DNA from 3 places in the Shewanella sp. AC91-MNA-CIBAN-0169 genome. Region 3 is predicted to be linked to each of the others. Evidence: predicted binding sites of a transcription regulator. Region 3 holds the regulator's gene; each other region holds the start of a gene.
What was found. The regulator MetJ, encoded in region 3, represses methionine synthesis genes. The targets are predictions, from matches to a motif close to TAGACGTCTAGACGTCTA.
Positions count from the first base shown of each region.

Region 1: the regulator MetJ is predicted to act here: its motif matches at 1,916-1,933, upstream of serA (phosphoglycerate dehydrogenase).
Region 2: the regulator MetJ is predicted to act here: its motif matches at 2,401-2,418, upstream of metA (homoserine O-acetyltransferase MetA).

Region 1 covers NZ_JBEOPM010000008.1:62,805-68,240, reverse strand. The annotation lists gene ygfZ (tRNA-modifying protein YgfZ) at 1-393, opposite strand, end outside; gene serA (phosphoglycerate dehydrogenase) at 559-1,788, opposite strand; gene AAEY98_RS09145 (DUF2238 domain-containing protein) at 1,981-2,604, shown strand; gene AAEY98_RS09140 (helix-turn-helix transcriptional regulator) at 3,086-3,754, shown strand; gene AAEY98_RS09135 (PaaI family thioesterase) at 3,900-4,337, shown strand; gene AAEY98_RS09130 (YgjV family protein) at 4,557-4,799, shown strand; gene katB (catalase KatB) at 5,063-5,436, shown strand, end outside.
Region 2 covers NZ_JBEOPM010000009.1:40,521-45,956, forward strand. The annotation lists gene AAEY98_RS09730 (diguanylate cyclase) at 1-1,101, opposite strand, end outside; gene metA (homoserine O-acetyltransferase MetA) at 1,197-2,141, opposite strand; gene AAEY98_RS09740 (SDR family NAD(P)-dependent oxidoreductase) at 2,503-3,246, shown strand; gene ompW (outer membrane protein OmpW) at 3,323-3,970, opposite strand; gene AAEY98_RS09750 (nucleotidyltransferase family protein) at 4,217-4,882, opposite strand; gene maiA (maleylacetoacetate isomerase) at 4,869-5,436, opposite strand, start outside.
Region 3 covers NZ_JBEOPM010000013.1:88,412-93,847, forward strand. The annotation lists gene AAEY98_RS12660 (bifunctional aspartate kinase/homoserine dehydrogenase II) at 1-555, opposite strand, end outside; gene metB (cystathionine gamma-synthase) at 687-1,856, opposite strand; gene metJ (met regulon transcriptional regulator MetJ) at 2,065-2,379, shown strand; gene AAEY98_RS12675 (sulfite exporter TauE/SafE family protein) at 2,455-3,195, shown strand; gene AAEY98_RS12680 (c-type cytochrome) at 3,562-3,891, shown strand; gene AAEY98_RS12685 (DUF3373 domain-containing protein) at 4,040-5,436, shown strand, end outside.

The DNA of each region.
Region 1 (5,436 bases), on a different contig from region 3:
AGTTGCAAAGGTTTGTGCTTTTGGGCCAGCAATACCCATTATTTGATAATCATTACTGACATCGGCGAGTTCGGCTTTACTGAATACAGCGTATTTTTGTAACTGAGGTAAATCCAAGCTTAAAGTACTTTTTGGCAGTAACATGAATAAGCTATCGCCGATTGAAAACCCACGGAAACTGGCGAGCATTTTACCTTTAGGGTCGCAATGAGCACCCCATTTCCACTCGTTTGTGCCAAGGGAGGTAATATCTGTGGTGACTTGGCCATGAATGAAACTGCGCCCTTGCTCACCAGTGATTTCGATTAACCCCATATGCGTCAAACTTGATAACATTAATTCAGGAGACGTGGCGATAAAATCCCAATCTGGTTGGTTTACTGAAATGGTCATAACTATCCCTAACGTGTGAATAAGACGGTATGGTTGGAGTGTAACGGATTAATAGAATGCTCAACAGGGGGCTATGGTTTTAAAGCCAATAAAAAAGCTACCTTGTGCACAAGGTAGCTTTTTAGGAAGACAATTAACTCAAGTTAATTGCTTATAAAAGTCAGTTTAAAACAATACCCGCGCACGGATAGTGCCTTCAATAGACTTTAATTCAACCAATGCTTCTTCAGCTTGATCAGAATCGACTTCCATTACCACGTAACCAATTTCAGCAGTGGTTTGTAAGTACTGAGCAGCAATGTTAATGCCTTTTTCAGAAAACGCTTGGTTAATTTTAATCAATACACCAGGACGGTTTTGATGAATGTGCAATAAGCGTGAGGTACCGCTATGTTGCGCTAAAGACACTTCAGGGAAATTGACCGCAGACAGGGTAGAACCGTTATCTGAGTATTTCACCAGTTTGCCAGCCACTTCTACGCCGATATTCTCCTGTGCTTCAGCAGTACTACCACCAATATGCGGTGTGAGTAATACATTGTCTAAGCCACGCAGTGGAGAGATGAATTCATCATCATTCGACTTAGGTTCTACCGGGAATACGTCAATCGCAGCACCCGCAAGATGTTCTGACTTCAGGGCATCGGCTAAGTCTTCGATATCAACAACAGTTCCGCGAGAGGCATTGATAAAGAAACTGCCTTGACGCATTTGAGCAAATTCAGCTTTAGCGAACATGTCTTTAGTTTGCGGTGTTTCTGGTACATGCAGGCTAACAACGTCTGCTTGGGCCAATAACTTGTCCATAGAGTGAACTTGAGAGGCATTGCCTAGCGGTAACTTATCTTCAATATCAAAGAAAATCACTCTCATGCCCAAGGTTTCAGCCAAAATACCCAGTTGAGTACCAATATGGCCATAACCAATCACACCTAAGGTTTTACCACGGACTTCAACACTGCCATTAGCACTCTTCAACCAACCGCCACGATGTGACATGGCATTGCGCTGTGGAATGCCACGCATCAGCATGATGATTTCACCAATCACCAATTCAGCAACACTGCGGGTGTTGGAGAAAGGGGCGTTGAAAACAGGAATACCCAGTTTCTCGGCCGTGGCTAAATCGACTTGGTTGGTGCCAATACAAAAACAACCAATCGCAACCAACTTTTCTGCACGGTGCAATACTTCCGCAGTAAGCTGGGTGCGGGAGCGTAATCCAACAAAGTGAGCATCTTTAATTGATGCAATCAAAGCCTCTTCGCCTAACGAGGCTTTATGGTATTCAATGTTGGTATAACCTGCACGTTCTAGTACATCGACCGCAGTTTGGTGGACGCCCTCCAACAGCAGGATTTTGATCTTATCCTTGTCAAGCGAGTGTTTCGCCATGATATGGGTACCCTCTTATCATTAAATGGTGCTTAAGCTAATGGTTATACTAATGCTTATACTAATAGTTATGATATAAATGCGGACTTCCGGCGCATTATCAAAGTAGCACTTTTTTAAGCGCTTGTAGAGGGCTAGATGGCTAAAGTTTATATTCTAATTTGAGAACAATATCTCATGGAGAGAATTAAGATGAAGAGTAAGGTTATATGGATAGGGATTTATCTATTAGTACTGTTGTGGTCAGTTAGCGCACCTAAAGATATGTTCACTTGGTGGTTAGAAGCTATACCTGCGTTAATCGCATTACCTATTTTATTTTTTAGTCGTAAAAGCTTTCCTCTGACTACGTTAGCTTATGCACTTATTTTAGTACATTGCTGTGTGTTATTTGTCGGTGCACGTTATACCTATGCTGAAGTGCCGTTATTTGACTGGCTAGCGCAAGTGATGGGCGGCGAGCGCAATAATTACGATAAAGTCGGCCATTTTGCTCAGGGTTTTATTCCGGTAATATTAGCTCGCGAAATATTTATTCGTAAACATGTCATGCAAATAGGTGCTTGGTGTCAGTTTTTAGCAGTATGTTTTGTGTTGGCGTTTTCAGCTTTTTACGAATTAGTTGAATGGTGGGTTGCCATTGCTACCGGTGAAAATGCCGAGGCATTTTTAGGCACTCAAGGATATGTTTGGGATACTCAATCTGACATGTTTTTAGCATTAATTGGTGGGGTATGTGGCTTACTGTTGTTATCGTCTCTTCATAATAAACAAATAGCGACCAAAATGGCGCTTAACCAGCAGTCTTTATCATAAGGCTCGCTTAACTTATTTAGTTAGCTTATTTTGTCATAAAATGAGTAAATTTGGCTGCTAGCATTGATGAGAGATTGATGATGTTGAGCGAATTGAAAGTATGAGCTTATCAGTCTTGGGTTAATGATAAAGTCTACGCAAAGTCAGTCAAATTTACTATTCATACTTTAGACTTACATAATAGTCATATCAACTAACAAATTTTTACTATGCTTGCTGTATAGGAAGGTTTTTTATTATAAGAATCGTGATTGATAATGACCGACTTAACCTAATAGCCACTTTTTTGGTGAGTCGATTTATCTCGTAACGCGATTAACGAATGAAGAAAGAACATGCTCTAATATAACGACAAAAAGTAAACTATCTGCTCAGCCTAGTTTTGAAGGCTAGTAAACGTATTTCATTTACGTATAGTATATAGCCTCAGGATGTGCTCAAGGTATGTTGAGCAATAATGTACTTTTCAGGGAGAAGAGTGATGAGTTCAAATATTGATGAGTTGGTGTTTTTGCACCAAATCGCAGCACCTTGCCATTTAGCTATTTTGGCAGAATCTATCGGGTTGAAAACTCGAATTGTAAAACATGCGGCTGAGCTTGAGTTAGAAAAAAAATCCAACAACTTTTATCTTGTTTCACAAAAAGGTGCGGCCTTAGACAGTAAGGGCATCCCGTTACTGGTATCGCGTTTAGTGGAGCATGTCCCTGTAGCATTGTACCAAGTTGAACGTGGATCACTTGATCAAGAGTCAGCATTACTCTTAGGCGTAAGGGGTTTGTTATACAGTGATCAACGCATGGACTTAATGCTGACGGGTCTGCGTAAAATGGTTTCTGATGAATTGTGGTACGACCGTCCACTGATCAGTAAGATTTTTAGACGTTTAGTCCAGCAACTCGATACCAACGTTGAAATCCCTGCCGATACCGTGGCCATCCTCCAAAGATTAACCAGTCGAGAAAGAACCATTATTCAGCTTGTTTCTAGCGGTGCGCGTAATAAAGAAATTGCCCAGCGTTTGTGTATTAGTGAACATACTGTAAAAGCGCATATCTCATCTATTTTCCGTAAAACGGAGTCTCGTAACCGAGTTGAGTTATTGCGTTGGGCACAGACCTACCAAAGCCATTGCGAATTAGTGAGTTAACGTACATATAGATTTATTGAATAACTATAAAAGGAGCTTAGGCTCCTTTTTAATGGGTTAATGTTATTGATCGCGTTTTTCTTTCAAAAAGGTAAGCTAATCAGTACACTGAGTTTTCTAATAATAATAATGATGGATATTAAGAATGAGTATTTGGTTTAACACTGTCACTTTAGAAGATTGTGCTCGTTTAGATGCAGGGATGCAGGGAAAGGGCACCTTAATGCAAACATTGGGCATTAAAATTACTGAAATCGGCGACGATTATATGGTTGCCACTATGCCAGCCAATCCAGCAATACATAATCCATTAGGGATTGTTCATGGTGGTGCGAACGTCGCACTAGCAGAAACAGTAGCCAGTTATGCCGCCAACTTTGTGGTCGACTTTACCCGTTATTATTGTGTCGGCCAAGAAATCAACGCCAATCATTTAAAAGCGTCACGTAATGGTGAGTTAACGGCAACAGCTAAACCTGTGCATTTAGGTAAACGCAGTTCGGTTTGGGAAGTCCTTATTCGTAACAGTGCGGGTGAACTTTGTTGTATTTCACGAATGACGGCAGCGGTTGTAGAGCGATAAGCTATTATAGATACTATAAATCGATAGGCCTTATAATCATCGATAGATCAAGGTTTTAACCTTGTTAATAGTGTATTTTTTTATAAGGTGCTTTGCTTATTTAGTCTATCAAGTGTGCCAATAAGTGCGTTAAGCAATAACGTTTTTTCACTGACTCACGTTAGCTTAATGTTGTTACTCGCTTGCATTGGTGTAGGCATATTAATATAAGGAAAATCCATGGACAGTATTAACATCTGGGAATGGGTAGGATATTTAGCCTCTGTCGTTGTGGCTATTTCGCTGATGATGTCAGACATTAAAAAACTACGCTGGTGGAACTTAATTGGTGCAGGGTTGTTTGTGGCTTATGGCCTCGCGATTGATGCGATCCCTGTGGCGCTGGTTAACTTTTTTATTGTATTAATTGATCTCTATTATTTAGTGAAGTTATACCGTGAGCCTACTCCACCCACTGAATAGTCACATTGTGTCTCGATAAAGCCAAATAATCAGTTTGGCTTTTTTATTGCCTGCATTTTAGTTTTAATCTGTTTTTCCTATCCTTAATAAATTACATAATCGTTTTTTTAGTTTGCAATAATCTATTTTAATCGTTTTATGTAATTATGAAGTGCTTCTATTATGTGTCCATCGAATGATGAGTTGAGTGAGGAAAATCATCATGGCAACAGTTTATGACTTAATTGAGCAGTGGTTAGTAGACCGCACATAGGAGCAAAAAAATGAATCAAGGTAATTATTTAACCAGCCAAAATGGCGCCCCGGTAGCAGATGATCAAAATTCAATCTCGGCTGGTGAACGTGGTCCACTGCTTTTACAAGATTGGCATTTAATAGAGAAGCTGGCTCATTTTAACCGTGAACGTATTCCTGAGCGTGTGGTACATGCTAAAGGGACTGGTGTATATGGGACGTTTACATTAACTAAAGATTTAAGTGAATTTACCATAGCGGATCATTTTAATGGTGTCGGCAAGCAGACTGAAACATTTATGCGCTTCTCTACGGTAGGCGGAGAAATGGGGTCAGCAGATGCAGAGCGTGATCCACGCGGTTTTGGACTACGTTTTTATACTGCTCGTGGTAACCACGATAT
Region 2 (5,436 bases), on a different contig from region 3:
ACCAGAAAATATTTCAGCATACTTAAAAGCTTTATCTGGTTGTTGTTGGCGAAAATAACTCAATGCCAACCATGCATGCGTAGCGTCGACAAAGTATTTTTCTTGGGTTGTATCTTGCACTTCAAGTGCGCGTAAAAAATGATCTATACCTTCTTGAAATAAACCTTGAGCCCAACAGCTAATACCCGTATTAAATTGATAGAAAAAATCAAAATCAGCAAACTCTGGCGATTGCTCTACCAGTTGCTGCATTTGGGCTAAATGAGCTTTATTTTCCCCCCACAAGGCCAATTTAATCGATTCGCCCACCATGTTATGCAACATATTAAACATGTCTTGTTTATCTTGGGCTTGCTCCCAAAAGTCATAGGCTTTGTTAAAGTATTCGTAGGCTTTACGGTTTAAACCATTGTCACGATAGATAGCAGCCGTGGCATTGAATATCATCGCTTGACGACTCAGTCCTAATTGATGCTGTTGTGCTAACGCTAAAGCTTCATTTAACCTTTTGAGACCTTCGCCAAAATCACTTGGTTTATTATGGCAATACGCACTTTGCGCTAACACTTCGGCCAAGATATCAACGTTTCCAAGCTGACGGGCTAATGTAATCGCCACTTCACGATCTGGGCAATAAATTTGGGTGTCGTTAGTTTGAAGGTAAAGTATGAATGAGCGTTCGAGATAGCTTTTGACCAGTTCTTTGCTAAGAGGATGTGGTGTAAGTAATTTAATGGCATGGCTATAGCTGTTAATTGCAGCAACAAGATCACTGTTAACTTCTTGCTCTATTGCCAGTAAATGCAATAACTGGCCTTGCTGTTCAATCGGCCATTGAGCACTTTGTGGTAGCTGTTGTTGTAAAAAGTCAATGCGTTGTTGTGATGAGCTTAATGTGGCTAACTGTTGTTTGATATCAGTAATTTTTGTGCTATCAGTAATTTCTGTGCTAACGGTATTGTTGCTAACAGTATTGTTGCTAACATTGGCGCCATTCATAATAGTGCCATTAGCGTCACTAAAAATGTCACCGGCCCCCCAAGTAGTTAGCGGCCAGCTTACTGCACACACCAATAATATCATCAACTTGGTTTTAACCATTTAACCTCGACCTTACAATAAAAACATCTAAGTTTAACAATAGCTTTTATCGAAACGAAGTCAACGTTAAAACGCCGGTATAACTATATTCAAGTTTACTTTTTACTTTCCCATGGTGTTTTCGCATTCATGTCAGACAAGTCATATGGCGTTAACTGGTAAACATAATAATTAAGCCAATTACTGACTAACAAGCTGCCATGACTATGCCAACGAACAATAGTATCTTGTGTTGGGTCATCTTGTCGGTAATAGTTTTGCGGAATATCTGGCTTGAGGCCTTCGCCAACATCGCGCACATATTCTTCATTCAAGGTGTCTTTTTGATATTCAGGGTGGCCCATAACAAACACATTATGATTATCACGACTGAGTACAATATACGCGCCAGCCTCGTCTGATTCAGCCAACACTTCTAAATCTGGATGTTGACGAATTTGTTCAATATCCATTTCAGCAAATCGTGAGTGCGGTGCAAAAAACTCATCATCAAAACCGCGCAATAGTGGGTGTGGGTCGCTGGTTCTTCGATGATTAAATACACCTGAACGTTTATTCGCTAATAACTGACGATGTAAATCATAAAGATGATACAAACCAGCATGAGCTGCCCAACACAAAAACAGTACTGAAGTGACATGTTGTTGTGACCAGTCAATAATTTCGCGAATGTGGTCCCAATACACCACATCTTTAAAATCAATTTTTCCTAACGGTGCACCTGTAATAATCAAACCATCGTAATTGTTATTTCTAATGTCTTCAAAATCACGATAAAAAGTATTCATGTGATCCACTGATGTATGCTTAGATTCCTTATCATGAATGCGTAATAAATCGACCCCAACTTGCAAGGGCGTATTGCCCAGTAATCGCAATAACTGGGTTTCAGTTTCGATTTTATTAGGCATTAGATTCAAGATTAATACCCGCATTGGACGAATGTCCTGATTAGCAGCTCGGGTTTCAGACATCACAAAGATATTTTCTGACTCTAAAATACTTGCTGCAGGCAGGTTATCTGGAATTCGAACCGGCATACGTCTCACCTTTAGATTAATTAAACACATGTACTTGATTAACCAGCGCTCGATTAACCAACCAGCCTTTTCACAATAACGTTAATGTCTGTTATGTCACAGTTTCAACATTCAGTTTAGCGCTAAAAACAGCGGTCATCATCGATTGTCAAATGTCGTTTGCAAACATAACTAACCTACTCACCTAGCCTAAACCGCGACAGAATGGCTTATTACTAACGTTAATATCGGTCAATCTGTTAGATAACCATCATACACCTGGATGGCTAGAAGTCTACACGTCTCAAGTTGAATTTTTTTCTTACTTGTTATCAACTGATGTTATTTCTATTATGAGTCATTATTTTTGATGAGATGAATCATGTCTACAGCGACAGCGATGATTATTGGCGCCAGCTCTCAACTGAGCCAAGCCTTAGCCAGACAGTTATCTGCACAGCAAGTTTCGCTGGTGCTTTTTGTTAACGACCCTGAATCACTTAACGAGTTTAGTCAAAGTCTGCCTGGCGATGTCAGTGTATATCCGTTAGTAATTAATCAACCTGACACACTAATAGCACAGCTGAATGCCGCTTGGAGCAAACATAATGGCGCCCATTTGGTGATTGTTAATACCGGTGTTAATGATTACGATTCTACCCTGCCTTGGGCAATTGATAAGCACACTATCGATATTAACGTAATGGGCTTTGCTGCGGCAAATAACTGTATTTTTAAATTAATGTGCGAGCAAGGTTACGGCCAACTAGCCGCCATTAACTCAATAGCCGGTCAACGTGGAGGGCCTAATGTGGCTTATCATGCCTCCAAAGCCTTTGCTGAAAATTACCTGCAAGGCTTGAGTATGCATGCACAACGATTAAAGCTGCCTATTACCATTAGTGATATTCAATTAGGGTTATTTGATAAAGCCGTTCATTTGAATACACAATTGCTGTTGTCGCCTCTCGATAAAGTGGCTACACAAATCATCTCAGCCTTGCAAAAAGGTAAACGCCGAGTGTATGTCACTAAACGCTGGCGCATTGTCGCGTGGATAAATCGTTTATTACCAGAGTACATTTACAATACTCGCCATTGGAAACCGCGTAAAAAGTCTCCATAAGTGCCATCAACAAAAACAGGAACCCGTAGGTTCCTGTTTCATATGTTCGTTTTTCGCTAACGTATTCTACCCTAGCTTAATAAGTATAACCGACGCTGATCATGTAAACCCAAGGATCAATGTCTGTATCAACCACAACATGATCTGCCCCCATATCAAAGCTCACATCCGTTGCAATTTGAGCATACCAAACAGACGCATTAACCAACCATTTCTTATCAATTTGATAATCAAGCCCAACTTGAGCCGCCACGCCCCAAGAGTTCGATAGGCTCAAATTATCTAAGCCAAGATCTTTCGCCTCTTGAGTAAATTCACTGTCATAAAAGTTGGTAAAATTAACCCCTAAGCCAATATAAGGACGTAAAGCAGACTGTGAATCGCCAAAGTAATATTGTGCGACCAGTGTTGGAGGTAATTGCTTTGAGTCAGCAATTTTACCGAGTTCACCCAGTGACACATCGTGACTAAAAGGCGATGCCGCTAATAATTCAATACCGATATTATCAGTTAGCATATAACCAAAATTTAGCCCTAATTGGACATCGTTATCTACGCTAAATTCAGCAATATTTGCGACTACAGGGCTTGACTCATTTGGAGCAACCATTGCCACACCAGCACGAACAATAATATCTCCTGCTTGATGGGCCGCAGCACCAAATGAAAAACCAGCAGTTAATAAAGAAGCAGCAACTAAACTTAGGGTAATTTTCTTATTCATTTTTTAACACTCCTTGGCAATGACAACTAGATGCAATTCTGTGCATCCTTAACATTTGCGGTTAACCTACTGAAGTTAATCGTTAACATCATTGATTCAGATCAACAAAACAGCAGTACCTCTATAGAGGTACCTAATTAGATCCCAGACACATGATTTAGATCACAAAGTGAGGCGGTAAAGAGATGAAAGAGGTATTTAACAGTTAGGTTTTGTGAGGTTGAACAGGTGAATTATTATTGATGATTAATCTGTTACAGATAGTTTGCAGTAATGGATTAACCATCCCTTTTGGGACACGCGATGGTTAAAAATAGCTTTGTCACGCTTTGGGTTTGGACTTAATGACAAGTCAAACAAACAGCCTAAACCAAACACACTCGTCACGTGTAATTGAAACTCAGCTGTTGTATGGTCATCAGAGGGAACTAATTTAACCCCTATCGCCGTTTGTTTTTCTGGCCAAAATGACATGGCATCAACACAAGAACTATAGGGCATATCACCATTTCTAAGATGCATTCTGGCTTGGTTTTTCGCCGACCATGGCAGAGCTATCTGCTTAACGAGTAAAGCTTCAATCGCCTGGTCTTCTGCAGAAGATGGGTTGTTATCACACCAGTAAATGACATCAATGTCGTTTAAGGGCTGTGAGGTCATGCTGTGCAAATTATCCCAGATCAAATTGCGTATAAAACCCGCACTAATTAACCAATCTGTGATCCCTTGTTGTTGCATCACTTTCTGACACGTCATTAAGGCTGCCATTCTAAGTTCATCTTGTTGTAACCACTGCCACAACAAAAACAATGGCTTAGCCTGCCCATGTTGCAACTGATCAATGGCCACTTGGTTTAACAGGGGCGGATTTAACTGGTGCTGATTAAACAAGGTTTGATTACGTCGCGTCATGCTGTTGTTCTGGCGCGGCATCAGCAAATGCAGGTAACTTATGGCACTCATCCCAAATTCTGACAATATTAGGATACGCAGCAAGCTCTAAATTAAAGCGCTTGGCATTATACACTTGCGGGATCAGACAAATATCGGCCAGCGAAGGAGTATCACCAAAGCAGAAACGTCCAGAATATCGGCTTAACTGCTGTTCTAAAGCAGCAAAGCCAAGGTGTATCCAATGGTGATACCAACGCATTTTATCAGCTTCTGAGACACCCATTTCGTTAACTAAATATTGTAATACTCGAAGATTATCTAAAGGATGAATTTCACATGCTATGGCTTGAGCCATGCTGCGAACAATAGCTCGCTGCTCAATATTGCTGGGAAGTAACGGTTGCTGAGGGTGTTTTTCGTCGAGGTATTCTATAATGGCTAACGATTGCGATAAGTTAATCTCGCCTGACTCATTATTGTCGATAAACGTCGGCACAAGATCCGAGGGGTTGAGTTGATGGTAAGCCTCAGAATGTTGCTCACCACCATTATTAACCAAATGAACTGAAATA
Region 3 (5,436 bases):
AAAGCCGGTGATCACTAAACGCTCTTGCGGGTGCAAGGCTAATAAGGCCTGTACCTTGTCACGAGACTCAGCCACTAAAATATTGGGTACGGCGCCTTCATCGGCTACCAAAATAGAGCACGCATCGACATGAGTCGCAGCTACGCCCATTTCTCGTAACAAAGCGGCCATTAAGCGCGCCGACCAACGTTCACCAAAACTCACCACTTGGTTTAATTGGTAATCGTTACGTTGCTCTAAAGATAATAAGCTGACTAACTGAGATTTGTCGGTAGACAAACGTTCGCGTAAATCACGCGCTTGCTCGTTTGATAATAATTGTTCAATTAACGTCTGCTGGTAACTGATCAGAATTTGCAGCTCTTCTTGCCACAACTGACCGCTGTCACGCAGGCTCAATAATTTGTATAAGAAGTTAGTCGTTTTTCCGGCGGCGGATACCACAACTAAATCATCACTCTGGCCATGCGTAAGTAGAATATGTGCAACACGGCGATAGCAATCTGCATCCGCTAAACTTGAACCACCAAACTTATGTAAATGACTTCGCGTCATTACTGACTCCTTAAACAACTACGACTTTTGTTGCGACTGCTAGACTTCTATTTTGAAACCAATAGTGTTGCAAGTGCATGTTTTGCTATTTTACCCAATTTGGTCGAAACCACAGCTAACTTAAACTCGAATTAAGCTGATTTTATCGCGGCAACAGCTGCTAGGCCTGCTTGAATATCGGCCAAGAGGTCATCTGCATCTTCAATACCGACAGATAGTCTCAATAAAGTCTCTTTAATACCAGCCTCTTGCCTTGCTTGTGGGTCCATTGCTCTATGGGTCATGGTGGCCGGAACGGCGACTAAACTTTCCACTCCGCCTAAACTTTCGGCAATACTAAACAACGACAGCGCCTTTAAAAATGCCACCACTTCCGCTTCGCCGCCAATTAACTCAAAACTTAACATAGCACCAAAGCCTTGTTGTTGTTTTGCCGCAATTTCGTGACCTAGATGGTCTTTTAAACCCGGATAATACACCTTGGCCACCACATCACTGGCGCTGAGTAACTCAACAATCTTTTGTGCATTACGTTGATGCTCACGAATTCGTACCGCTAAAGTACGTAAGCCTCGGAGGGTTAAATAACTGTCAAATGCTGAACCCGTAAGCCCAAGAGTATTTGACCACCAATGTAACAACTCACCCACTTGAGGATCTTTAGCCACTACCGCTCCACCGACCACATCGCTATGACCATTGATGTATTTGGTGGTTGAGTGAATAACAATGTCTGCACCTAATAATAATGGCTGCTGTAATATTGGTGATAAAAAGGTGTTATCGACTGTCACTAGCGCGCCAACGTCATGGCAAGCGATACTAATGGCATTAATGTCTACCACCCGCAATAAAGGATTCGATGGCGTTTCTAACCACACCATTTTCGGTTTTTGAGCTATCGCTTTGCTCAGCGCTTGCGCATCAGTTTGATCAACAACCAATAACTTAAATTGGCCTTTTTTGGCCAAGTTAGTAAATAAGCGGTAACTGCCACCATAACAATCGTGCGGCACAACCAATAAATCCTCTGGGCCAAGTAAGCTAGTCACCAATGTAATCGCCGCCATGCCGGTACATGTCACCACGCCGGTAGCACCTTGCTCGAGTTTGGCGAGTGCGTCACCTAAAATACATCGAGTAGGATTACCCGAACGACTGTAATCAAACTCGCGCGGATTATTGTGGCCATCGAATGAATAATTGGTCGATAAATAAATCGGTGGCACGATAGCACCATGTTGTGTGTCTGTTTCAATACCTTGGCGAACGGCCAATGTGGCGTTTTGATGCTTAGTCATGGTGACTCCTAAAATTTCACAAACACACAAAGAGATGTCTAGACGTCCAAATTTACCTAAGAGATCCCCATCCGTCAACTTAAATAGACGTTTAGACGTCTAAACATCAAGAAATCTATTTGCAATCGGGATTAAATAGTAGCAATAATTTGACTAGAGATTGTAACGGTTTAAAATCTGCAGCGTATTTATCGTTAAGGGTAAGTTAATGACTGAGTGGAATGGCGAATATATCAGCCCATATGCCGAGCACGGCAAAAAAAATGAACAAGTAAAAAAAATTACGGTTTCTATCCCTTTAAAAGTATTAAAAGTACTGACGGATGAGCGGACGCGTCGCCAGATAAATAATCTGCGCCATGCAACTAACAGTGAACTGCTATGCGAAGCATTTTTGCATGCGTACACAGGTCAACCATTACCTTATGACGGTGATCTATCAAAAGATCAGCCTGATAGCATTCCAAGTGAAGCGAAAAAGTTAATGGATGATATGGGTATCGAGTGGGAAGAGCTCGAATAATTCACTGATTAGTCAATACCTCACAGACTTTGAAACGACCCTAATAAGAAGTCGTCATGTTTTTAAAGAGAACTTATGATGTCATTTATCGATCCAACGACCTTGATACTGGCATCGATTATCGTGTTTTTTGGCGCGCTAACCCAAAGCTTAATTGGCTTTGGGTTAGCCGTTGTTGCAAGCCCGCTACTGTATATTGTTAATCCTCAATTAGTTCCTGTTCCTATTATTGTTATGGGCTTTGCCATTTCTGCAATGACCTTATTTAGAGAACGCGGTCACCTACAATTTAATGGTTTGCAATATGCCTTACTCGGGCGGATCCCTGGGGGGTTTTTAGGCGCTGGATTATTGCTGTTTGCCCCACAAGCCATACTAGGCTTAGTGATTGCAGGCATTGTGTTTATTGCTGTTATTCTTAGCATTTTTCGCTTTACCGCCCCCATTAATCGCCTCAGTTTATTTATCGCTGGGGTATTTTCAGGCATATTTGGCAATATCGCTGCTATCGGTGGTCCACCAATGGCCATTTTGCTTGCAGGCCAAGACCCAAGTCAGTTTAGAGCGGCATTATCTGCCTTTTTCGTGTTTAGCTCATTAATTGCCTTAGCTATTCTAACCATCGTCGGCTTAGTTGAAGTGAAGCATTTATGGCTATCACTGCTATTATTGCCTTCAGTCGTTGCTGGTTATCTTGTCTCAGGTAGATTAATTGGCCGCGTTGATAAAGATAAAACCCGCATAGTCACCTTAGTGTTATGTAGTATTAGTGCCACTGTATTAGTGATTATGTCGACCAACACGTTAATGAGCTAATCAGCTATTCTGCACCTGTAAACAAAACCAGCCATCAATGGGCTTGATCTCAAATGATGATTAATAATCCCTCTATTTAGTAAAAACCTGCTTATCAAAAGTCTATTTCTCAACTAAAAATACCCATAATAAGAATCAAAAAAATCTCTTTTATCTCCCCTAACAAACTCATCATCTTTACGCAATAGATCCACATCACACTAGTCCATTAGATTTCTTTCAATTAACTTTTTTTCAATTAGATTTTTCTCATGGATATGATCTACTTCAAATTAACACTACTCACTTTTAGGTAACATTGTTTACAGCAAAGAAATAATTAAATGCTGTTAATGCACAACCCTAATAAGCCCGACAGAGGACAAAATGATGAACACTTACATTAAAGTTGGTATCGCAGTTGCTATGGCATTATCACTTGGCACCCAAGTGATGGCTGCAGATGGTGGTAATCCTAAAAAAGGTAAGCACCTGTACAAAAAAGAATGTAAAGCCTGCCACAGCGCTAACAGTGAAGGCCCTGAACTCACCCCAATGACCAAAACCATGAGCCAATGGGATCGTTTCTTTACTCGTGATAAGCACAAAGCTAAACCTGCCGTTTTTGAAGCCTTATCAGAAAAAGACATAAAAGATATTCAACAGTTTTTATATGACCACGCCGCCGATTCAGACCAACCAGCTACTTGCGGCTAAATCATCAATGCTGAGTCTATTTTCGTTCTAAACGAAACATCAGCCAATAAACCAAACGAAAAAACTGTGAGGCTTAGCCTCAGGGATCCTGACACAAAAAATTTGCCAAATTGACCGTGTTATTTGGCAAATAAAGGGGAGAAAGACCATGAGAACTCTCATCTCAATATTAGTGGCTAACGCGCTCTTTATGAGCGGCGCAAGCCTAGCAGCAGATACCGATGCACAAAAGATTGCCGATCTTAAACAACAACTCGCTACTATTAATGAAGATCTTGATTACTTAAATTCACGAGTTGACAAAACCGAGCGTCACACAGCCTTAGACAGAATAGCCATTACGGGTGATTTTAGAACCAAAGCACATTCATTACATTATCAAAACGTCACTTGGAACCCAGCCATGAACGTTAACTTTTCTGACTTTGGCGCTAAAGCCATGTCAGGAGTATTTGGCGATCCAAATAGCGCTACCTCACCGTTAGGCCAAATGATGATGGCAAACCCTGATTTAGCCAGCGCGTTTCAAAGCGGTATGCTGCAAGGCGTTATGCCAATGCTGTTGGGCCAAAAAACCCAACAGGACATTGATAACGATATATTTTATACCACGCGCTTACGCCTAAATATTGATGCTAAAGTGTGGGATAACGTCAGCTTTGCAGGACGTTTAACCATGTTTAAGAGCTGGGGAGACTCTGCTGGGGTTAAAGTATTCGACTCATGGAACTCATTCACCATGGATGGCACCAGTAGCGGTAGCACCAGTGGTGATGAGTTAAAAGTAGAGCGCGCCTATTTTAATTGGAAAGACATTAACGGCAGTGGCACTTACCTTTCTATTGGACGTCGTCCTTCAACGTACGGTCCACCAAATCATTATCGTGAAAATGAACTCAGAGGCGGCACGCCATCAGGTCACTTAGTCAATTTCAACTTCGATGGTCTTACCTTAGGTTACAACTTGGGTGATATCACCGGTATTGAAGGTCAAACAGTGCGTTTTTGCTATGGCCAAGGCTTTGAATCACAGTACGGCAATGGCGAATTGTTTGGTGACATCATCACTAAAGATACCCACCTCGGCGGGTTTAATATCGACGTGATTAATGACGGTAACCATTTCTTACAGTTCACTTTATTCGGTGCTAAAGATGTCAATGATGGCTTTACGGGCACCATGGCATTCCCTACTCAACTGGCGGGTATCTTTGCCCCAACCATGTATCAAGACATGCAAAAATTCGACAACTTTAACTTCGTCACCCGCGTACAACCAAGCGGTGTCATTGGTGATATGTACTTAGGTGGCCTAGGTTATGCCTATGAAACCGATGACGACCTGAAAATGTTTGCCTCATTAGGATGGACTCGTGCTGAACCCAACGGCAATGCTGGTTTGTTCGGTGGCATGTTAAGCGATGCAGTATTTGAAGCAGAGTTGAACAGCACTGGTACTGAAATCATTATGGTGCCAAAAGAAACCGTTGATAGCGACACCAAAGATGGTTACGGCATTTATGTGGGCATGCAAATTCCTGCACC